DNA from 3 places in the Mycolicibacterium monacense genome. Region 1 is predicted to be linked to each of the others. Evidence: riboswitches for the same ligand, from Rfam matches in the RefSeq annotation. Region 1 holds a riboswitch; each other region holds the start of a gene.
What was found. Region 1 has a riboswitch for thiamine pyrophosphate ahead of G6N49_RS24175 (ECF transporter S component). Riboswitches for the same ligand answer to the same signal wherever they lie in the genome.
Positions count from the first base shown of each region.

Region 2: it holds a riboswitch for thiamine pyrophosphate, as region 1 does, so the genes downstream of both, thiO (glycine oxidase ThiO) here and G6N49_RS24175 (ECF transporter S component) in region 1, are expected to answer to the same signal.
Region 3: it holds a riboswitch for thiamine pyrophosphate, as region 1 does, so the genes downstream of both, thiD (bifunctional hydroxymethylpyrimidine kinase/phosphomethylpyrimidine kinase) here and G6N49_RS24175 (ECF transporter S component) in region 1, are expected to answer to the same signal.

Region 1 is NZ_AP022617.1:5,059,716-5,067,171, forward strand. It holds gene G6N49_RS24160 (CaiB/BaiF CoA-transferase family protein) at 1-840, opposite strand, end outside; gene G6N49_RS24165 (acyl-CoA dehydrogenase family protein) at 844-2,037, opposite strand; gene G6N49_RS24170 (acyl-CoA dehydrogenase family protein) at 2,041-3,135, opposite strand; TPP riboswitch at 3,262-3,371, shown strand; gene G6N49_RS24175 (ECF transporter S component) at 3,363-4,001, shown strand; gene G6N49_RS24180 (ABC transporter ATP-binding protein) at 3,998-5,464, shown strand; gene G6N49_RS24185 (energy-coupling factor transporter transmembrane component T family protein) at 5,461-6,237, shown strand; gene G6N49_RS24190 (nucleoside/nucleotide kinase family protein) at 6,224-6,781, shown strand; gene G6N49_RS24195 (GGDEF domain-containing protein) at 6,774-7,456, opposite strand, start outside.
Region 2 is NZ_AP022617.1:4,287,074-4,294,529, reverse strand. It holds gene glnX (protein kinase G-activating protein GlnX) at 1-249, opposite strand, end outside; gene G6N49_RS20605 (NUDIX hydrolase) at 382-882, shown strand; gene thiE (thiamine phosphate synthase) at 872-1,552, opposite strand; TPP riboswitch at 1,588-1,701, shown strand; gene thiO (glycine oxidase ThiO) at 1,692-2,708, shown strand; gene thiS (sulfur carrier protein ThiS) at 2,719-2,916, shown strand; gene thiG (thiazole synthase) at 2,909-3,670, shown strand; gene G6N49_RS20580 (SGNH/GDSL hydrolase family protein) at 3,667-4,428, shown strand; gene G6N49_RS20575 (ABC transporter ATP-binding protein) at 4,421-5,323, shown strand; gene G6N49_RS20570 (ABC transporter permease) at 5,323-6,063, shown strand; gene G6N49_RS29285 (YhgE/Pip domain-containing protein) at 6,674-7,456, shown strand, end outside.
Region 3 is NZ_AP022617.1:4,270,134-4,277,589, forward strand. It holds gene G6N49_RS20495 (MFS transporter) at 1-1,412, opposite strand, end outside; TPP riboswitch at 1,552-1,660, shown strand; gene thiD (bifunctional hydroxymethylpyrimidine kinase/phosphomethylpyrimidine kinase) at 1,651-2,499, shown strand; gene G6N49_RS20505 (alpha/beta hydrolase family protein) at 2,486-3,109, shown strand; gene G6N49_RS20510 (septum formation family protein) at 3,120-3,737, shown strand; gene G6N49_RS20515 (flavin-containing monooxygenase) at 3,793-5,283, shown strand; gene G6N49_RS20520 (DoxX-related protein) at 5,297-5,563, shown strand; gene G6N49_RS20525 (TetR/AcrR family transcriptional regulator) at 5,530-6,792, opposite strand; gene G6N49_RS20530 (hypothetical protein) at 6,912-7,250, shown strand; gene G6N49_RS20535 (APC family permease) at 7,260-7,456, shown strand, end outside.

The sequences.
Region 1 (7,456 bases):
CCGGTCCAGCAGTCCCTCGAACTTCGGATCGGCGAACTCCTCCGGCCGGCCCATCCACTCGAACATGCCGTGCCACTGCCGTTTCGCCAGCAGGCAGATGCGGATGTAACCGTCCTGGCAGGGGACGATCGGATAGCGCAGCCGCTCGGCGTCCCAATTGCGTTGCTGCTGAGCCGTCGGCACCCCCGCCGACGCGGTGCCCATGGTCCCGAACGGCGGGTCGAGCGCCTGCATCGCACCCTCGAGGATCGCGAAGTCGATGCGGTCGCCGATCCCGGTACGGAGGCGGTCGAGCAGCACGGCGAGCACTGCGACACCGGCCTGCGCCGCCGCGACGTGGTAGGGCAACTGCTCACCCGGCGGCACCAGCGGCGCCCGCCCCGGGATGCCCGACCGGGACAGCTCGCTCGTGAGGGCGTGCAGCACCGGCGTGGTGGCCTGCCACGTGCTGAAGTCGGAGTCGCGTCCGAAGTCGCTGAGCGACAACACGATCAGCCCGGGGTGGGCGGTGCGGAGCTCGTGGACCGCGAGCAGGCGTTCGGCCGACGAACCGGGCCGGGTGTCCTCGATCAGGACGTCGGCGGCGCCGAGCAGATCGGTCCACTGCTGCCGTCCCGCCGGGGTGGAGGTGTCGATGTCGACAGCCGCCACACCCCGCCGGTTGATCGCCGTCGCCAGGGACACCGGGCCGACCGGGGCGTGGGCGGTCACGCCGGCCAACCCGACCGCGGTCACGTGGGCGCCGAGATCGGCCAGCAGACGCCCGATCGCGGTCATCGGACCCGCCGACAGGTCGAGGATCCGGATGCCCGCCAGCGGCGGGTCGTACGCGTCGCTCATCGATCAGTTCCGGCGCGCGTCGCGGAACGCGATGTCGCGGTCGACTTCGGGTTCCTTGGGCAGCCCGAGGACCCGCTCGCCGATGATGTTGCGCTGGATCTGATCCGTGCCGCCGCCGATGGAGGTGAAGTAGGCGTTGAGCGTCAGGAAGTTGATGTCGTCGGCCTCCGGGTGGTCCGGTCCGGCCAGCAGCGCCTCGGCCCCGATGATGTCGGTCTTCACCCGCGCCTCGGTGTGCAGGATGTCCGACATGGCCAGCTTGCCCAGCGACATGATCGAGCTCGACGTGCCGATCGACGTCGACGCCTTCGCGCGAGCGTTGTTGAGCCGGTTCAGTTCTCGCAATGCGAGCACCGTGGCCAGCGAATCGCGGATGACCGGGTCGTCGAGGCGGCCGTGTTCGCGGGCGAGTTCGACGAGGCTGTCGGCGCGCGAACTGTTGCGCGAGCCGCGGCCGCTGTCGCCCATGATGGACCGTTCGTAGGCCAGCGCGGTCTGCAGCACCCGCCAGCCGTTGCCGGTACCGCCGACGAGGAAGTCGTCGCCCACCTTGGCATCGCTGATGAACACCTCGTTGAAGTGGGATTCGCCGGTGATCTGCACCAGCGGCCTGACCTCGATGCCGGGTTGTTTCATCGGCAGAATGAAGAAGCTCAGACCCTTGTGCTTCGGCACATCCCAGTCGGTGCGGGCGAGCAGCAGCCCGTAGTCGGCCGTCGCCGCCCCCGAGGTCCACACCTTCTGGCCGTTGACCACCCACTGGTCACCGTCGCGCACCGCGGTGGCGTGCACCCCGGCGAGGTCCGAGCCGGCACCGGGTTCGCTGTAGAGCAGGCAGGTGCTGGCACGCTCGGTGAGGAAGTCGCGCAACAACTCTCGTTTGAGGGTGTCGCTGCCGAACTTCAGCACGGTGTTCGCCGGGATGCTGTACTTGTCCCTGCGCGCGCCGGGGGCCCGGACCGCCTTGAACTCCTTCTCGATCGCGGACGCCAGATGGTTCGGGTACTCGCGGCCGAACCACTCGGTCGGATAGGTCGGCACCGCGTAACCGGCGTCGAGCACCTTCTCCAGCCAGGCGACCCGCTCCGGGGAGGCGACCCACGGATCGGTCGACTTCGGCAGGCCCTTCCAGTTCTGCTCGAGCCAGGCACGCACCTCGGCGCGCAGCTCGTCGGCGCTCGGAGTCGTCTCGGTCATGGGTCAGGCGCCTTTCGACTGGAGGTAACGCTCGCGATGCAGGCGTGGGCCGCCGAACAACTGCAGCCCGGTGCGGGCCCGGCGGAGGTACAGATGCGCCGGATGCTCCCAGGTGAAGCCGATACCGCCGTGCATCTGGATGGCCGCCGCGGCGGTGTCGCGGTAGGCCTCCGCACAGGCGAAGCCGGCCAGGGCGATCGCGCCGCCGGCGGTGTCCGGGTCGGTGTCCCGCTGGGCCGCGGCGTTCTGCGCGGCCGATGTCGAGGATTCGACCTTGAGCAGCAGATCGGCGGCCATGTGCTTGAGCGCCTGGAAACTGCCGATCGGACGGCCGAACTGGATGCGGGTCTTGAGGTACTCGACGGTGATCTCGAAGATGCGGCGGGTCCCACCGCACTGTTCGCCGGCCAGTGCGATCGTCGCCAGGTCCAGCGCCTGCTGGACGGCATCCCATCCGGCCGCGCCGAGTCGTCGCGCCGGGGTGCCGGTGAAGGTGAACGTCGACAGCCGCACCGACGGGTCGAAGACCGTCGCCGCGACGCGCTCGAAACCGGAAGCGCCGGGGTCGACCTCGTAGACGCCCGCACCGTCGGTGCCGTTGGCCACCACCAGCAGGACGTCGGCCACCTGCCCGTCGGTCACGTAGTGCGCGCTCCCGGTCAACGTGCCGTCGGTACCCGCGCGCACATCGACGCCCTCGGCGGTCCAGGTGCCGGCCCGCCCGGTGACCGCGACCGTCCCGATCGCGGTGCCGTCGGCCAGGCCGGGCAGCAGCCGCTGCTTGTCGTCCTCGGAGCCGGCGGCCTGGATCAGGGCGGCGGTGAGCACCGCGCTGGAGATGAACGGCGACGGGAGCAGCGCGGCCCCGGTTTCCTCGGCCACCGCCTCGAGCTCGACCGCGCCCAGACCCACGCCGCCGTACTCGCTGCCGATCACGATGCCGGTGACACCCTGTTCGGCCAGCCGGCGCCACAGGTCGCGGTCGAACCCGTCGTCACCGGTCAGCACCTGCCGGACATCCTGCTCGGTGCACCGGCTGCGCAGCAGATCCCGGACCGCCTCCTGCAGCGCTTCCCGTTCGGCGACGTCGATCGTCATGGGCGAACCGCCTTCCCTGTCGTCGCTGCCAGCTTCCGCGCCGGGCCGTGGCGTGTAAATCACGACTTCCGACACCTTCGGGTTTCCGATGGCGACATGTGTGGGTGGCTGCGCTACCTTGGAACCGATAACCCACGCGGGAGTGCACACCGAGTGCGCTGAGAGGACGGCTGGGGCCGTCGACCGTATGAACCTGACCGGGTAATGCCGGCGTAGGGAGTGAACTGATGACCGACGTGTCCCGACCCTTTCCTGAACCTCCCGTCAAGACGGCGCGGACATACCGATGGCGCGTCGTCGACATCGTGGTGGCCAGCGTGCTCGCCGTCGCGGCGGGCCTGGTGTTCGTCATGTGGAACATCGCGTCCAACCCGATCGGCGCGCCCCTGAGCGCGCTGGCGCCGGGGCTGCAGGCGCTGCTGGGCGGTGGCTGGCTGTTCGCCGGGGTGCTCACCGCGATGGTGATCCGGAAACCGGGCGCCGCGGTCTACGGCGAACTCGTGGCCGCGACGGTGTCCGCCCTGGTCGGCAACCAGTGGGGCGTCATGACCCTGGAATTCGGCCTCGTTCAGGGGCTGGCCGCCGAGATCGTGTTCGCCTGCTTCCTGTACCGGGCGTGGAACCTGCCCGTCGCGGTGCTGGCCGGGGCCGCTGCCGGACTGGCCATGGCGATCAACGAACTTCTGCTCCTGTATCCGGGTTCGACCTCCGCCTTCGCGGCCATCTACGTCGTCTCCGGGGTCGTCTCGGGGGCGGTCGTCGCCGGCGCATTGTCCTGGTACGTCGTCCGGGGGCTGGCGAAAACCGGTGCGCTGTCCCGTTTCCCGTCGGGCCGGACAGGGTCGCCGAGCGACGTCCGGCGATGACCACCGGCGGTGTCGCGGTCGCCGCCCAGAGTTGGCACTGGCGGCACGCCGGCCGCTCGTCGTGGGCCGTACGCGACCTCGACCTCACCGTCGAACCGGGCGAACGGGTGCTGCTGCTCGGTGCGAGTGGTTCGGGCAAGTCGACGCTGTTGCAGGGGCTGGCGGGTGTGCTCGGCGGCAGCGAGGACGGTGACGAAGCCGGTCGTCTGCTCGTCGACGGGGTGGCGCCCGCGCAGCGACGCGGCCGCATCGGGATGGTCCTGCAGAACCCCGACTCGCAGGTCATCCTGTCCCGGGTCGGCGACGACGTCGCGTTCGGGATGGAGAACCTCAACGTCGCACCCGAGGTGATCTGGCCGCGGGCCCGCCGGGCGCTGGCCGCTCTCGGGCTGAATCTGCTGCTGCGCCATGACACCTCGCGGCTCTCCGGTGGTCAACAGCAGCGGCTGGCGCTGGCCGGCGTGCTCGCCATGGATCCCGGCCTGATCCTGTTGGACGAGCCGACCGCCAACCTCGATCCGGCCGGTGTCGTCGAGGTGCGCGACGCGGTCGCGGCGGTGGCCGAACGCACCGGCGCAACGCTGATCGTCGTCGAACACCGCACGGCGGTGTGGCTTCCGGTGGTCGACCGGGTCGTCGTCCTCGGAACCCGGGGCGAGGTGGTGGCCGACGGACCACCGGCCGAGACGGTGCTGCGGCAGAGCGCGCACCTGGCTCGGGCGGGTGTGTGGGTGCCCGGCGCAGACCTGCCCGCCGTCGAACGCGGCGGTGTACCGGGTGAACCGCTGGCCGACGCCGTCGAGCTGTCGGTCGGGTACCGAGGCGGCCCGCGAACCGATGAGTTGACCTTCGAAATCCCCAGGGCGGCAATCAGTGTCGTCACCGGTCCGAACGGAGTGGGGAAGACCGCCCTGGCGCTGACCCTGGGTGGGCTGCTCCCACCCCGCGCCGGCCGCGTCGAGGCGCGCGACGGGTTCGCGCCGACCGCCGACCGCCGCGAACCCATCCGGTGGCGATCGCGGGAACTGCTCACCCGGATCGGCAGTGTGTTCCAGAACCCGGAGCACCAGTTCCTCACCGGCGCTGTACGCGACGAGCTGGCGCTCGGCCCCCGCGCGCTCGGCTCTGACGCCGCCGCGGTCGCCCGGCAGTGCGATGCGCTGCTGGAACGGCTGCACCTCACCGACCTCGCCGACGCGAACCCCTACACGCTGTCCGGTGGGGAACAGCGCCGGTTGTCGGTGGCGACGGTGCTGGCCACCCGCCCGGCGTTGGTCGTCCTCGACGAGCCGACCTTCGGCCAGGACCGCAACACCTGGGAGGAACTGGTCCGGCTGCTCGCCGAGATCGCCGACGACGGCACCGCGGTGGTGGCGGTCACCCATGACCTCGACTTCGCGGCGGTGCTCGGCGACCGCCGGATCGACATCGGTACCCCGACGGTCACGGGGCGCGTGCGATGACCAGCGTCGACGCCGCGCCCGCGCACACCGCGATCAACCCCGTGGCGAAACTGGCGGCCGCCTTCGTGATCGCCTTCGGACTGGTGGCCAGCGTCGACTGGGTGTCGGCCCTGACGGCGCTCACGCTCGAACTGCTGCTGATACTCGCGCTGCGAATCCCGTTGCGCGCGGTGCTGATCCGCGGTGCGCTGCTGGTGCTGGCCGCCGGACTCACCGGGATCACGATCCTGCTCTACGGTGAGCGCAGCGGCACCGTGCACTGGCAGTTCCTGATGATCACGGTCAGTGACGGGTCGATCACCCTCGCGGTGGCCACGTTCGTGCGGGTGCTCGCGATCGCGTTGCCGTCCGTGGTCCTGTTCATCGACACCGACCCGACCGAACTCGCCGACGGCCTCGGACAGGTGTTGCGGCTGCCGGCCCGGTTCGTCCTCGGCGCGCTGGCCGGTCTCCGCACGGTCGGCCTGCTCCGCCAGGACTGGCGCTACCTCGGCTATGCGCGCCGTGCCCGCGGGGTCGCCGACCGCAACCGCGTCCGCCGCGCGGCCGGACAGTCCTTCGCGCTGCTGGTCTTCGCCATCCGCCGCGGTTCGATGCTCGCCACCGCGATGGAGGCGCGCGGATTCGGGGCGTACCCGACGCGGACCTGGGCGCGCCCGTCGCGGTTCGGCGCCGGCGAGGCCGCCCTGGTGCTGGCCGGGTTCGGCATCGCGGCCGCCTCGATCGCCGTATCCGTCGCCACCGGCCACTGGAACTTCATTGGAAGTCGCTGACCTCGCACGCCGACTCTGCGACGGTGACGCGCGCACCGTCCTGATCGACGGACGGTCGGGATCCGGGAAGTCGACGCTGGCCGCGGCGCTCACCCGCAGCTGGGAGTCCAGCGTGGTCGTCGCGCTCGACGACGTCTACGCGGGCTGGGACGGGCTGGCGTGGGCGGTCGACCACCTGCGGGAGTCGCTGTTGGAACCGCGCGCTGACGGCCGGCCCGGCCGCTGGCGCGGGTGGGACTGGGCGCGCGGGACGCCCGCGGGGTGGCACACCGTCGACCCCGGCCAACGGCTGATCGTCGAAGGGGTCGGGGCGCTGACCGCGGCGAACCGCGCACTCGCCGATCTGGGCATCTGGGTCGAGGCCGGCGAGGCCGACCGGAAGCGCCGCGCGCTGACGCGAGACGGCGACACCTACGAGCCGCACTGGGACCGCTGGGCCGCCCAGGAGGAAGCCTTCATCGCCCGGTACGACCCGCGGTCGGTCGCCGACTGGATCGCGACGTACTCGGCCGAGGGTCTGCGATGGGCGGCGAATCTCACCTAGGGGTTCGGGCGTCCCCGGCGTGCTGGATCTGGTTGCCGCCGCGCCGCTTGGCGGCGTACATGGCGGCGTCGGCCTCGGTGACCAATCGGCGGAACGTCTCGTCGGCCTGCTCCGGTTTGACGTCGCGCAGCGCGACCGTGGCGATGCCGACGCTGGCCGTGAGCCGGAACGGTGTCGACGTCACCGCCGCGCACAGCCCCTGGGCCCATTCCGTCGGCGCGGCCGACGCCACGATGTCGGCGATCAGGAACTCCTCGCCACCCATACGGCACACCAGCGCGGTCTCGGTGACCGCGGCCGTCAACGCCCCGGCGACGTCGACCAGGGCGGCGTCCCCGCTGGCGTGGCCGTGCCGATCGTTGATCGCCTTGAACCGGTCGAGGTCGATCAACGCCACCGCCAGGTGGGCCCGGTCGGCGCGAGCCACCAGCCGTCCGACCACGGCGTGGGTGAACGCCCGCCGGTTGAGGAGTCCGGTGAGCGGATCGCGGTCGGATTGCAGCAGGTCGGTACCGAGCGAGCGCACCACGACCTGGATGGCGAACGGCACACCGATGTTCAGTTCGAGCACCAGGAAGTAACCGGTGAGCGCCAGCACGGGTTCACCCTCGGCGGCCACCCGGATCGCCTGCCAGGCGCCCACCCCCACCGCCAGCACGAAGTTCATCAGCATGT
Region 2 (7,456 bases), 770 kb from region 1:
GTACAACTCACCGGCGGCGAACGACAGGGGTTCGGTGTGGTTGAGGACGGTGGTGAGCGCCCGCTGGCGGTCGTTGATCGTCGTCGATGTGGCGAAGGCGCTGGCGATCGCGAGAGCGGCGAGCACGATGCCGATGGTCAGAATGCGGCCCGGCGTGGTCCACAGGAAGAACCAGCGCGGATGGGCGGGAGTGGTCGGCGACCGGGACGCCAGCGGCTCGGTCGAGGGATGCGCCAACTCCACAGTCACCTGCGCGCGGTCCTCATCTCTCCGGCAACTTCCCGACCGTCCGACTCTATAAAAGAATCCTAAGAGGTTCTGTCACGGCTCGCGCCCAATCGAGCGGAGCCGTACAGGTTGGGTGCGCCCTATCCTGTACGGGTGCGTGGCGACGGTGACGGCTGGGTGTTCTCCGAGGGCGGCGGCCGCTACTGGGGCAGGCACGGTGCCGCCGGCCTGCTGCTGCGTGCACCGCAGTCCGACGGTTCGGCCGCAGTGTTGTTGCAGCACCGCGCGCCCTGGAGCCATCAGGGCGGGACGTGGGGCCTGCCGGGCGGCGCCCGCGACAGCCACGAGACACCCGAACAGGCCGCCGTACGCGAGGCGCACGAGGAAGCGGGGCTCTCGGTCGAGCAGCTGACCGTGCGGACCACGGTGGTCACCGCCGAGGTCGTCGGCTCCGGTGGCGCGTCGTGGACCTACACCACGGTGATCGCCGACGCGCCCGCACTGCTGCACACCGTGCCCAACCGGGAGAGCGCCGAACTGCGCTGGGTCGCCGAGGAGGACGTCGACTCCCTGCCGCTGCACCCGGGTTTCGCCGCCAGCTGGGACCGACTGCGGACCGTCACCGCGGCTTTTCCGCTGCTGGTCAGCGACTGACGAGCGCATCCTTCAGCCGGCGAGCCGCCGCCTTCGGATCGTCGGCCGCCGTGATCGCGCGGACCACGACGATGCGGCGGGCGCCGGCGTCGAGCACCTCGGGCAGCCGCGCCTCGTCGATACCGCCGATGGCGAACCACGGTTTCTCTGTTGCCCGCGAAGCGGCCTCGCGAACCAGGCCGAGCCCGGGGGCCTCGCGTCCGGGTTTGGTCGGCGTCGGCCAGCACGGCCCGACGCAGAAGTAGTCGACCTCCTCGGCCACTGCCGCGGCGACCTGGGCGCTGTCGTGGGTGGACCGCCCGATCAGCGGGCGTGGACCGATGATCCGGCGGGCCACGGGCAGCGGCAGGTCGTCCTGACCGAGGTGCAGGACGTCGGCGCCGGCGGCCAGCGCGATATCGGCGCGGTCGTTGACCGCCAACAGTGCGCCGTGGCGGCGGGCGGCTTCGGCGAGGATTTCGAGCGCGGCCAGTTCCTCGCGCGCCTCGAGTGGGCCGAACCGTCGTTCGCCTGCCGACCCCTTGTCCCGCAGCTGGATCAGGTCGACGCCGCCCGCGAGCGCCGCGTCGGCGAATTCGGCGAGGTCGCCGCGTTCGCGGCGGGCGTCTGTGCACAGGTACAGCGAGGCTTGCGCAAGGGCTGGGCCGAGCGGGTCGAGGGGTTCACGCACACGGCGACGGTAGCGCCTCGGCCGCGGGTAGGGTTGATGGCCGACACGGGAGTCCCGGGACAGCGGGACTGAGAGTGGGCCAGACGATCCGGCCCTTACCGTCGGACCTGATCCGGGTCATGCCGGCGAAGGGAGGGCTATGCCACCGGACAGCACCCTCGCCGTCATCGGCGGCGGGGTCATCGGCCTGTCGGTCGCGCGCCGCGCCGCGCTCGACGGTTGGTCGGTGCGGGTGCACCGCAGCCCCGCCAAGGGCGCGTCATGGGTGGCAGGCGGGATGCTCGCCCCGCACAGCGAGGGCTGGCCGGGGGAACACGAACTGCTGCGCATCGGGCTGGATTCGCTGCGGCTGTGGCATGGCGGCTTCCTCGAGGGACTGCCCGACGAGGTGGTGACCGCCCGGGAGTCACTGGTGGTGGCCGTGGACCGGGCCGACGCCGCCGATCTCAAGACCGTCGGTGAATGGCTGGCCGTCCAGGGCCACCCGGTCACGTTCACGACGGCGGCCCGTGACATCGAACCGCTGCTGGCGCAGGGCATCCGGCACGGGTTCGTCGCCGACACCGAACTGGCCGTCGACAACCGCGCCGTCGTGGATGCGTTGGAGGCGCACTGCACCCGGCTCGGGGTGCGGTGGGCGCCGCCGGTCGACGATCTGGCTGCCGTCGACGACGTGGACCTGCGGGTGCTCGCCAACGGCGTCGACGCACCGACGTTGTGGCCCGGGCTGCCGATCCGCCCGGTGAAAGGGGAGGTGCTGCGCCTGCGTTGGCGGCGCGGGTGTATGCCTGCCCCGCGCCGGGTGGTTCGCGCCCGCGTCCACGGCAGGCAGGTGTATCTGGTGCCGCGCGCCGATGGCGTGGTCGTCGGCGCGACCCAGTACGAACACGGACGCGACACAGCACCCGCGGTGACCGGGGTTCGCGATCTGCTCGACGACGCGTGCACGGTCATGCCGGCACTGGGGGAATACGAGTTCGCCGAATGCGCGGCGGGGCTGCGGCCGATGACGCCCGACGGGTTGCCTCTTGTCGAGTGGCTCGACGAGCGCACACTGGTGGCTGCAGGGCACGGCCGCAACGGCTTCCTGCTCGCGCCGTGGACCGCCGAGCGGGTCTCCGCCGAACTGCAGACGACACAGGGAGCCAGGACATGAGGAGTCACGGATGAAGATCGTGGTGAACAACGAAGACGTCCACCTCGACGAGCAGACCACGGTCGCGCAGCTGGTGGCTCGAATGGGGTTCCCGGAGAAGGGGATCGCCGTGGCGGTGGACTGGTCGGTGCTGCCGAGGACGGAGTGGGAGACCCCGCTGCGCGACGGCGCCCGCGTCGAAGTGGTGACGGCGGTGCAGGGTGGCTGAGGCCGCGAAGCTCACCATCGCGGGACGGGAATTCGGATCGCGACTGATCCTCGGCACCGGCGGGGCGGCCAATCTCGCCGTGCTGGAACAGGCGCTGATGGCGTCGGGCACCGAACTGACCACCGTCGCGATGCGCCGCGTCGACGCCGAAACCGGCACCGGTGTGCTGGAACTGCTGAACCGCCTCGGGATCAGCCCGCTGCCCAACACCGCGGGGTGCCGCGGTGCCGCCGAGGCGGTGCTCACCGCGCAACTCGGCCGTGAGGCGCTGGGCACCGACTGGGTGAAGCTCGAGGTGATCGCCGACGAACGCACCCTGCTGCCCGATGCCGTCGAACTGGTCCGTGCCGCAGAACAACTCGTCGACGACGGGTTCACCGTGCTGCCGTACACCAACGACGATCCGGTGCTCGCCCGGCGGCTGGAGGACATCGGGTGTGCCGCGGTCATGCCGTTGGGGTCGCCCATCGGGACCGGGTTGGGGATCGCCAACCCGCACCACATCGAGATGATCGTCGACGCCGCGAACGTGCCGGTGATCCTCGACGCCGGTATCGGCACCGCCAGCGACGCCGCGCTGGCGATGGAGTTGGGTTGTGACGCAGTGTTGTTGGCCAGTGCGGTGACCCGGGCCGCCGACCCGCCGGCGATGGCCGCCGCGATGGCCGCCGCCGTGACCGCAGGACACCTGGCCCGCCACGCCGGCCGCATCCCGAAGCGGTTCTGGGCGCAGGCGTCGAGTCCTGCGCTGTGACGCGCTATGTGGCGCTCGGTTCGTCCATGGCGGCGGGGCCGGGCATCCGGCCTCCGGCCGACGGCGCGCCGTTCCGCGCGGGTCGGTCGGCGCGCAACTACGCGCATCTGGTGGCCGAACGCCTCGGCCTCGATCTGACCGACGTCACGTACTCGGGGGCCACCACCGCCAACATTCTCGACGAACCCCAGCACGGCACACCGCCGCAGTTCCTGGCGCTCGACGGCACCGAGACGCTGGTGACGGTGACGATCGGCGGCAACGACGTCGGCTACGTGCCGATGCTGATGGCCGCGGGGCTCCCGCGGGTGGTCCGCTGGCTGCCGCCGGTGTCGACACTGTTCGACCCCACCGCCCGCGACCGCGCACTGGTCGAGGTCGGGGAATCGCTGCACCGCGTCGCTCGCACGGTACGGGCGCGCGCGCCGCGGGCGCGGGTGCTGTTCGTCGACTACCTGACCTTGCTGCCGCCACCGGGCGAGCCGGTCGCCCCGCTGTCGGACGCCGATGCGGCGCTGGGCCGGCGGATCGCCGACACGCTCGAGCGGTTGACCGGCCGGGCCGCCGCCGACACGGGGTGCGGTTGGATCCGGGCCGCGCAGGCCAGCCGCGCGCACCACGCGTGGTCGTCCGAACCGTGGACGACCGGCCCGGGTCTGCCGTGGCCGGGCCGGCCTGCGCCCCTGCACCCCAACGCCGCCGGTATGCGCGCGGTGGCGGATCTGATCGTCGACGCGGTGGAGTCCCGCGATGATTGAGCTGACCGGCCTGACCAAGAGATTCGGCCGGGTCCGTGCCGTCGACGACCTCACGTGCACGGTCGAACCGGGCGTCGTCACCGGATTCCTCGGCCCCAACGGTGCGGGCAAGTCGACCACCATGCGGATGATCCTCGGGCTGGACCGGCCGAGCGCGGGCACCGCCACCGTGATGGGTAGGCCGTACCGCGAGCACAGGCACCCCCTGCGAACGGTGGGCGCGCTGCTCGACGCGCGGCAGGTTCACCCGAACCGCACCGCACGTTCGCATCTGCGGTGGATCGCCGCCAGTAACAGATTGCCGGACAAGCGCGTCGACGAAGTCCTCGGCATGGTCGGTCTGGCCGATGTCGCGGGTAAGCCTGCGGGTGCGTTCTCGCTGGGGATGTCCCAGCGCCTGGGGATCGCGGCCGCGCTGCTCGGCGACCCGCAGGTGTTGCTGTTCGACGAACCGGTCAACGGTCTTGACCCGGAAGGGATTCGGTGGATCCGCACACTGATGCGCGACCTCGCCGGCGAGGGCCGCACCGTGTTCGTGTCCAGCCATCTGCTCGCCGAGATGGCCCAGACCGCGGACCGGTTGCTGGTGATCGGACGCGGCAGGCTGATCGCGGCGACCACTGTCGGCGATTTCGTCAACCGCGCCGGCCTGGACACCGTCCGGGTGCGGACACCGGACCGCGACCGGTTGTGCGACGCGTTGACCGCCGCGGGACTGTCGACGACTGTCGAGGATTCCGCCGTGCTGGTGCACGGCGCATCCACCGAGCAGGTGGGTGAACTGGCCGCGCGGACCGGAGCGACGTTGCACGAGTTGAGCATTCAACGCGCCTCGCTGGAGGAGGCCTACATGGCGCTGACCGACGAAGCCGTCGACTTCCGGGCGCGACGCTGATGCTGCGCGCCGAGCAGATCAAACTGCGCACCACCCGCTCACCACTGTGGACCCTGTTCGCCGTCGTCGTGGTGAGTTTGGGCTTCGCGGTGATCCAGGCGTCGGTCGGCAGCACCGCGGTGCCGCTGGCGCCGGAGCGCGCGGCGATCGGCGTGGCGGGCTTCGCGGTTCCCGTCCTGATGGTGCTCTCGGCGCTGACCGTCACCGGCGAGTACCGCACCGGCATGATCCGAACCACCTTCCTCGCCATGCCGGGGCGTACCCGGGTGCTCGCCGCGAAGGCCGTTGTGACCGCGGTGTTCTCAGGTATCTGCGCGGTGATCATGGTGCTGGCGTCGGCGCTGGCTGTCCGCCTGGTGGGCACCCCGGCACAGGGTGCGGAGTTGTCGTTCACCGAGTTCGCTGTGTGGCGGACGGCAGGGGCGATCGGCCTGTACGCGGTGCTGGGCGCGGTGCTCGCCGTCGGTCTGGGGACTTTGATCCGGCACAGCGCCGGCGTCATCGCCATCCTGCTCCTGCTGCCGTTCGTCATCGAGCCGCTCCTCGGGTCGATTCCTCGAGTGGGTGCGCGGGTCGGACCGTTGATGCCGTTCGCCAACGTCAACACCTTCACCGAGGTGGAGTGGGTGCAGACGTTCTCCATGTGGTGGGGACCGCTGGGCGCGCTGCTGTACTTCACCGGCGTGGTGGCCGTCGTGTTCGTCGCCGCCGCCGTCGACATCAACCGCCGCGACCCCTAGACGCTGGCAAACTACCGTCAGCGACAGCCGACGCCGCAGTGATCGCTTGGTGCCGTCCGAACGCGTTACCTCACCTGTGGAGCGGCGCCGCCGGTTGTTTGCGATAAGAGCAAATCCTTGGTCGTTGCCTGCGCAAGGGATATCGCGGGCGTTTGCTGGGCACGGGCCCGGATCTGCTCGGAGGCGAGCCCGCGTTGATGGCTACGCGGTACAGCAAATGAACGATGTCGACTCTGACATGATTCCGGCGTTCTCATTCGCTCGCGTTTCTGTGAAATCTTCGCGCCGTGAGGCAGGTTATGGTATGAGCCTTTCGGATTGCTGATGTTCGTCCTCGGTCGGTCCGCATGATGAGCGGATCGCTTACATCCCAGCTTGACCCGATGATCGGTGGGTCATTGTCAGCCGGGTGTCGAAGGCGGACATTTGCCTGAGTTCACCGTGTGCGCGCGCATCCGAATCGAGAACTTTGCGTATGGAAGTTTCTGCGGCGGCGTCCGGTGCGTACTACGCAAATAGCAGCGAATATTGACAAGATCGAAAATGCGGTCATAGATTGGCCCAGCAACTGGCAACGACGCCGGCCCACACCGTAGAAGGGGTTGGGGACATGGGTAAGCACTCGCTGCAACCGCCGAAGAATGTCTCTCCTCCAGCCAAGTCGGACGCTACGAGTGCGGCGTCGGCGGTACGGCGAACACTGACCGCGCTCTGCGCCGGCGGAATGGCGCTGTCGGTGACCGCCTATTCGCAGGTGCCCCGATCTCCAGAGGTTCAGTTACTTTCCACACCCGGCGCTGGAATGGTCCCGCTCGCGCCAGTGGGTGGGGACGCCGGTGAGAACGAGGGTGACGACGGGTCCGATGGCTCGCCCGGCTCGGAGGGTGGTTCGTCCGCTACGTCGGACGGCGAGTCGCCGTCGGCGGACGAGCCGGACGCCGGGTCTCGGATCGGCACAAGAGGATTGCTGGATCTCGGAGGCGGCGGAGGGCTGGACCTCGGCAATCTCGATATCAGCGACCTCGTCGACGGCGTGCTCGACACCGTTGACGACACGGTCGACGGCGTGACCGACACCCTCGACACCACGGTAGACGGCCTGGATGACGCGCTCGATCTCACGGACGCGACGGATCTCACTGACCTGACCGACGTGGTCGATACGGCTGCCGACGGGCTGGGTGATGCAGTCGACTCCACGCTGGATGCGGCCTCGGATGCTGACGGGGTGAGTGATGTCCTCGACACCGCGGTTGATGGGGTGCTCGACACGGTCGACGGTGCCGCTGACAGTCTGGATCTGACCGACGTGGTCGACGGCACTGATCTCACCGACACGGTGGACGTGACGGTCGACGGTCTCGGCGACGCGGTCGATTCCACGCTGGATGCG
Region 3 (7,456 bases), 790 kb from region 1:
CCCTGCGCCTGCAGGCCTGCGCTCATGGCTCCGGGCAGCGTGTTGGCCAGCCCGACGATCATGAGCGAGAAGAAGATCCCGATCGACAGCGATCCGCCGGCATTGAAGAACGTGGCCCGCACCCCGGAGGCGGCGCCGCGCGCGCTCGCCGGCACGCTCGACATGATCCCGGCCGAATTCGGGGAGGTGAACACCCCGCCACCGACACCATTGAGGAAGATCAGCGTCGCGAAGAGCCAGTAGTCGAAGTCGACGGGGATCAGCACCAGCGCGACGAAGGTGGCACACATCAGCAGCATGCCGCCGACGGTGAACGGGCGGGCGCCGTAGCGGTCGGACAGCCACCCCGACAGAGGTCCGGCCACGAGGAATCCGAAGGTCAACGGCAGCATGTAGATCGCCGCCCACAGTGGGGTGGCCTCGAAGTCGTAGCCCCGCAGCGGCAGCCAGATGCCCTGCAGCCAGATGATCAGCATGAACTGCAGTCCACCGCGGCCGACCGAGGACATCAGCCCGGCGAGGTTGCCCATGCCGAACGCGGTGATGCGGAACAGCCGGATGTCGACCAGGGGTTGATCGACCCGCAGTTCGATGACGCAGAACGCCACCAGCGCCAGCACCCCGAAGGCGATCGCGCCGAGCACCCACGGGTTGCCCCACCCGGTGGGGGAACCGCCGTAGGGCTGGATGCTGTAGGTGATCCCGGTGAGCAGCACCGTGAGCCCGAGGCCGAGCGTCACCGCACCCGCCCAGTCGAGCCGGCCGGGGCTGCGCTCCCCCACCTCGCGCAGCGAACGCATCGCCCAGACCGTGCCGAGGACGCCGATCGGGACGCCCACCCAGAAGATCGCCTGCCAGTGCCATTCGGACAGCGCGCCGCCGATCACCAGCCCGAGGAATGAACCGGCGACGGCGGCAACCATGTTGACGCCCAACGCCATTCCGCGCTGATGCGCGGGGAAGGCATCGGTGAGGATGGCCGCCGAGGAGGCGATCAGCATCGCACCGCCGACGCCCTGGACCACCCGCCACCCGATCAGCCACCACGCGCCGGCGTCGAGGTCGAACGGTTGGAACGACAGCGCGAGCGCACACAGCGTGAAGATGACGAAGCCCAGGTTGTAGATGCGGACCCGGCCGAACATGTCGCCCAGCCGTCCGAACAGCACCACGAGCACCGCGGTGACCACCATGTATCCCATCAGCAGCCACAGCAGGTAGGTCACGTTGGCAGGCTGCAGGGGGTTGAGGCCGATGCCGCGGAAGATCGCCGGCAGCGAGATCAGCACGATCGACGAGTTGACGGTCGCGAGCAGCATCCCCAGCGTGGTGTTGGAGAGCACCACCCACTTGTAGAGGGGGTGGTCGCGATCGGTGGCGATCCGGCGCCGGCCGGTGAGCTCGGTTGTCATCTGCAGTCTCGTTCGTTTCGTATCCGACGGTGCGCAGCGACGAGCGGACGCCGCAGAACACATATATTATCTATACAAATAATCGGTCGGCAATTCGCGTTCGCCCCATCCGGCGTCTGCGCTAGGTTGAGCAACGCACCACCGACCACGCGGGAGCGCGCACCAGCGCGCTGAGAGGACGACTGGGGTCGTCGACCGTACGAACCTGACCGGGTAATGCCGGCGTAGGGAGTTTTCGATGACCGATACGCGATACCTGCCACTCGCCCCACCCGGCCAGACCCCGGCGCGGGTGATGACCATCGCGGGCACCGACTCCGGCGGTGGCGCGGGGATCCAGGCCGACTCCCGCACCTTCGCCATGCTCGGCGTCCACGGCTGTGTCGCGGTGGTCGCCGTCACCGTACAGAACTCCGTGGGCGTCAAGGGTTTCCACGAGATCCCCATCGACGTCATCACCGGGCAGATCGAGGCGGTGGTCTCCGACATCGGCATCCAGGCGGCCAAGACCGGGATGCTGGCCTCTTCGGAGATCATCACCGCCGTCGCCGAGACGTGGCGTCGCCTGCGGCCCGCACCGCTGGTCGTCGACCCGGTGTGCGCCTCCATGCACGGCGATCCGCTGCTGCATCCGTCGGCGCTCGACGCACTGCGCTCCGAACTGTTCCCCCTCGCCACCCTGGTCACCCCCAACCTCGACGAGGTGCGGCTGATCACCGGGATCGACGTCACCGACGCCGCCTCCCAGCGCGACGCGGCGCGGGCGCTGCATGCGCTCGGCCCACAGTGGGCACTGGTCAAAGGCGGCCACCTGCGCTCGTCGGCGTACAGCCCCGATCTGCTGTTCGACGGCTCCGAGTTCCACGAGTTCGGCGCCGACCGCATCGACACCGGCCACGACCACGGCGCGGGCGACACCCTGGCGGCCGCCACGGCCTCCGCACTCGCGCACGGCTACTCCGTCCCCGACGCGGTCGCGTTCGCCAAACAGTGGGTGACCGAATGTCTGCGCGCCGCATACCCGTTGGGCCACGGCCACGGTCCGGTCTCCGCGCTGTTCAGGCTGAGCGCCGATGAACCTCGATGACATCGCCGGCGTCGCCCACGAACCGGCGGGCACACCGCGCGGGGTGGTGCTGCTGACCCATGGCGCCGGGGGTAACCGGGACGCGCCGCTGCTGGTCAGGTTCTGCGACGAGTGGGCCGGGCGGGGTTGGCTGGCCGTGCGCTACAACCTGCCCTACCGCAGGCGCAGACCCAAGGGCCCGCCCTCGGGGTCGGCCACCGCCGACCGGGCGGGGGTGGCCGACGCGGTCGCCGCCGCCCGCGAACTCACCGACGGGCCGGTGATCGCCGGCGGACACTCCTACGGTGGCCGGATGACGTCGATGGCGGTCGCCGACGACGGGGTGGCCCTCGACGTGATGACGCTGTCCTCGTACCCGTTGCATCCGCCCGGCAAGCCCGACCGGGCCCGCACCGAACACCTGCCCCGCATCGGTGTGCCGACGGTGTTCGTGCACGGCACCGCGGATCCGTTCGGGAGCATCGACGAGCTCACCGCGGCGGCGGCGCTCGTCGCCGGGCCGACCGAACTCGTCGAGATCACCGGCGCGCGTCACGATCTGGGGTCCAAGGCGCTCGACGTGCCGAAACTGGCGGTCGACGCGGCGCTGCGACTGCTGGCCACCGGTTAGGGTCGAACACATGAGCATGCCGCCGGGCCCGCCACCCCCACCCCCCGGCCAGCCCCCGTACGGCCAGCAGCCCTACGGTCAGCCGGCCTACGGCCAGCCCGCCTACGGACAGCCGTACTTCCCACCGCCCCCGCCGCAGCCCTACGCCGAGATGCGGCCGGCCGGACCGCCGCCCCCGCCCAAGAAGAGCAAGCTCTGGCTGATCCTGGGCCTGGTGGCGCTGACCGTCGTCGTGATCGCCATCGCCGTGGTGCTCTTCGTGGTCCTGGTGGTGCGCGAGGGCACGGTGACAGCAACACAGGTGAAGTTGGGCGACTGCCTCTCCGAGATCCCGGACGGCAGTGAGGTCAGGACGCTCAAGACCGTCGACTGCGCCGAACCGCACGCCGGCGAGGTGTTCGCGGTGCTCCAGATGCCCGACGGTGACTTCCCCGGACAGGACGCGATGGTCGAGTACGCCAACCGGTGCGCACCCGAACTGGCGAGCTATTCACCGTCCGCGGTCACCGACGACACCGTGCGACTGTTCGTCCTCTTCCCCACCGACGAGACCTGGTCCGACGGCGACCGGGCGGTGACCTGCGTCGCAACCCTGAACCCGCCGCGCGCGGGTTCACTGAAGGGCTGACGCCGCCCAGGTCGGCGGCACGGGACCACTCCGATACCTGGGGTACCGTCTACTCATGACTTCGGAGCAGTACGACGCGGTCATCGTGGGCGCCGGATTCGCCGGAATCGGTGCCGCGATTCAGCTCAAGCGAATGGGCTACGCGAACTTCGTCATCCTCGACCGCGAGGACGACCTCGGCGGCACCTGGTACGTCAACCACTACCCGGGCCTGGCCGTCGACGTCCCCACCACCACCTACAGCTATTTCTTCGAGCCCAACCCGAAGTGGTCGCGGCTGTTCTCCACCGGTGCGGAGATCAAGCAGTACGCCGACGAGGTGGCCGACAAGTACGACGTCCGTCGCCACATCCGCTTCAACACGGCCGTCGAGGGCGCCCGCTGGGACGAAGAGGCGAAGCTCTGGCGCGTGGCGCTCGACGGCGGGGAGACGCTGAGCACCCGCTATCTCATCACCGCGACGGGGTTCCTCTCGCAACCGCGGACCCCCGACATTCCCGGCATCACCTCGTTCGAGGGCAAGGTCATCCACACCACCGACTGGGACGACAGCTTCGACCCGTCGGGCCGGCGGATCGCGATCATCGGCACCGGCGCCACCGCCGTTCAGCTGATCCCCGAACTGGCCAGGAACGCCGCCGACCTCACCGTCTACCAGCGCACCCCGATCTGGGTGGCGCCCAAGGTCGACATCCGGTTCTCCGAGCGCACCAAACGGCTGTTCGCGCGGGTTCCGCTGCTCCAGCGCACCGTGCGGCTGATCACCGACACGATCTACGAGGCGATGATCAACATCGGTGTCGTGCACTACAAGGTGCCGCTGTTCCGGCGCCTCAACATGTCGGCGATGGATCTGTGCAAGATCAACCAGTTCGTGGCGATCCGCGACAAAGAGCTGCGGCGCAAGCTCACCCCCGACTACGACATCGGCTGCAAGCGACCGACGTTCTCCAACAGCTACTTCCGCACGTTCACCAAACCGCACGTCCACCTGCAGGCCGACGGGATCGACCATGTCGAAGCCGACGGCATCGTCAACGCCGACGGCACCAAGACCGTCATCGACACGCTGGTGCTGGCCACCGGATTCGACCTGTGGGAGGCCAACTTCCCGGCGATCGAGATCATCGGCCGCGGTGGCCGCAACCTCGGGAAGTGGTGGCGCGAAACGCGTTTCCAGGCGTACCAGGGTGTGTCGATGCCGTATTTCCCGAACTACCTCAGCCTGGCCAGCCCGTACGCATTCCTGGGTCTGAACTTCTTCAACACCATGGAGTACCAGATGCGGCTGATGGACCGGCTTTTCAGCGAGGTGCACCGGCGCGGCGCCACGACGTTCGAGGTGACCGAGGAGGCCAACACCCGTTACCTCGATCGGATGACGGAAGCGCTCGGCAGTTCCCTGTGGACGCTCGGCAACTGCGCCTCGTCGCGGTCCTACTATTTCAACCCGAGCGGCGAACCGTCGCTGCTGCGCCCGATGTCGACGCGCGACGCCATCAAAGAGGCGTCCGAGTTCCCGCTCAGTGATTACCAGATTGCCTGAAAGAGGACCCTCTGTGCCGCAACAAGACAACCGTGCCGCCAAGCTGACCGGGCTGGCCATCGCCGGGACCGGACTGGCGCACTTCGTTCGCCCGCAGGTGTTCGAGCCGATCACCGTGGCGGCATTCCCGCAGAACACCCGTCGCCACATCTACACCAACGGCAGCCTCGAGACGGCGATCGGTCTCGCGCTGGCGGGCCGCAGGACCCGCAAATTCGGTCTGGCCGGACTGCTGGGATACGCGGTCTACTTGGCGGGCAACACCGTTCGCAAGCGGTAGCGGCCGAGCAGGGTCAGGTCCATCAACCCCGCAACGAGCGCGCGCGTGTAGGGCGAGTTGCGGTAGTGGACCAGCCTGCCCAGGTCGGTCGTGACCGCCAACGCCGCGTAGACAGCGAAACGGGCTTGTCCCGCAGTCCATTCCGGTCGCAACGTCACCACCAGGTCGGCCCAGGTCTCGACCGTCGAGCGCTGCAGGTTGCGCAGGATCTGCTGATCGGCCGGTGACATGTTCAGGCGTTCGGTGTAGTACACGTAGTCCAGTTCGGGCTCGCTGAACGACCTGGCCACGTGTCCGTCGATCAGCTTGGCCAGCGCCTCTTCGCGGTCGGCGGTGGTGTCGAGGATGGCCGACATCTCCGCCGACCAACGATCGGCCGACCGGCGGAACGCCCCGGCCAGGATGTCGCTCTTGCCGGAGAAGTACCGGTAGATGCCCGAGGCCGGCATGCCCGTGGCCGCCGCGATGTCCTCCATCGAGGTGTCGCGATAGCCCTTCAGGTTGAACAGCCGCATCGATTCCATCAGCAGCGCTTCGTATTTCGACCGGTGCGCGGCGGCGGTGGGTGCCGGGGGTTCGGGATCGTCGGGCAGGTCGGGAAACTCGGCGGGCACGAGCGCGACGACGAGTTCGGCGAGCAGTGGGCGGATCTGACCGGCGGGCAGCTTGGCCCGGTGGTCCACGATGCTGCCGAGCACACTGATCATCGCCGTCGACAACGTCCACCGCTGCCGGGAGTCGAGTTCCGGGCGCAGCATGCGCAGCGGTTGCTGGAAGCGGCGGTGCACGGTGCGGATCTGCGAGTCCAGGGTGGCCTGATCGTCACCGCGCAGGAAACGCGCCTCCCAGCGGTACAGCCCGCCGGATTCGCGATTGGCCAGCGCCGCGTCACACACCGCGGTCGCCAGGTGGACCAGGGTCCGCTCGGGGTCTTCGGTGATGTGGGCGCCGAACCCGTCGTCGCTTATCTCCCCGTCGACGAAGGCGGTGGCGTCGACCAGCTGCTGCCCGAGCGCCAGGACCGCGTCGCGGAACAACTCGTACTTGCCGGTGTAGTGCCGGTACAGCGCGGCCGCCGAGATGCCGACGCGTGAGGCGATGGCGTCCATGCTCACCCCGTGATAGCCCAGTGAGCTGAACGCTTCGGCCGACGCCCGGGCGATCTGGGCTTTGCGGTCTTTGGGACGGCGCCGAACACCGTCACCGCGGCCGGGCGGGGTGGGCGCCATGCCGAACACACTAATGCCGCACACCGCACAACTCGGTGCGACGGCAGAGATTGTCATTCGGTGTCGACGTGGGCTGAGAATGAGCGTTAACATCGTCGGAGCGTCTCGGAGGGGGAAGCATGTCGGCACGGGCCTGGTACATCGGCATCGGCGGCGCCATCCTGATGGCGATCGGCCTGTTCGCGCTGCGATTCCCGGTCCTGATCGACGGTTACGACCAGTGGGGCTGGCAGGTCGAGTGCGGTAGCGGATTCGTCGCCAACCTGACACAGGCCGAGAATGCCGCCGTCGACGGCACCGACTTCGTCGCCTCCTGCCAGAACGCGCTGCTGACCCGCCGGCTGTGGACCATCCCGCTGATCGCGGCCGGGGTCGTCGCCATGGTCGCGGTGTTGCTCACGGCAACGGTCGCCCACGAGGACGAGGACACGCTCGCCGGCGACCGGGAGACTTCCTAGCATCACGGTGTGAACCCACCCGGCGGGCCGGCGCTGTCGAGACGACTCGGTCTCGTCGACGCGATCGTCATCGGCCTGGGCGCCATGATCGGCGCCGGCATCTTCACCGCGCTCGCGCCTGCGGCGGCCGCCGCCGGTGGCGGCCTGCTGGTGGGGCTGGCCGTGGCGGCGGTCGTCGCGTACTGCAACGCCACCTCCTCGGCGCG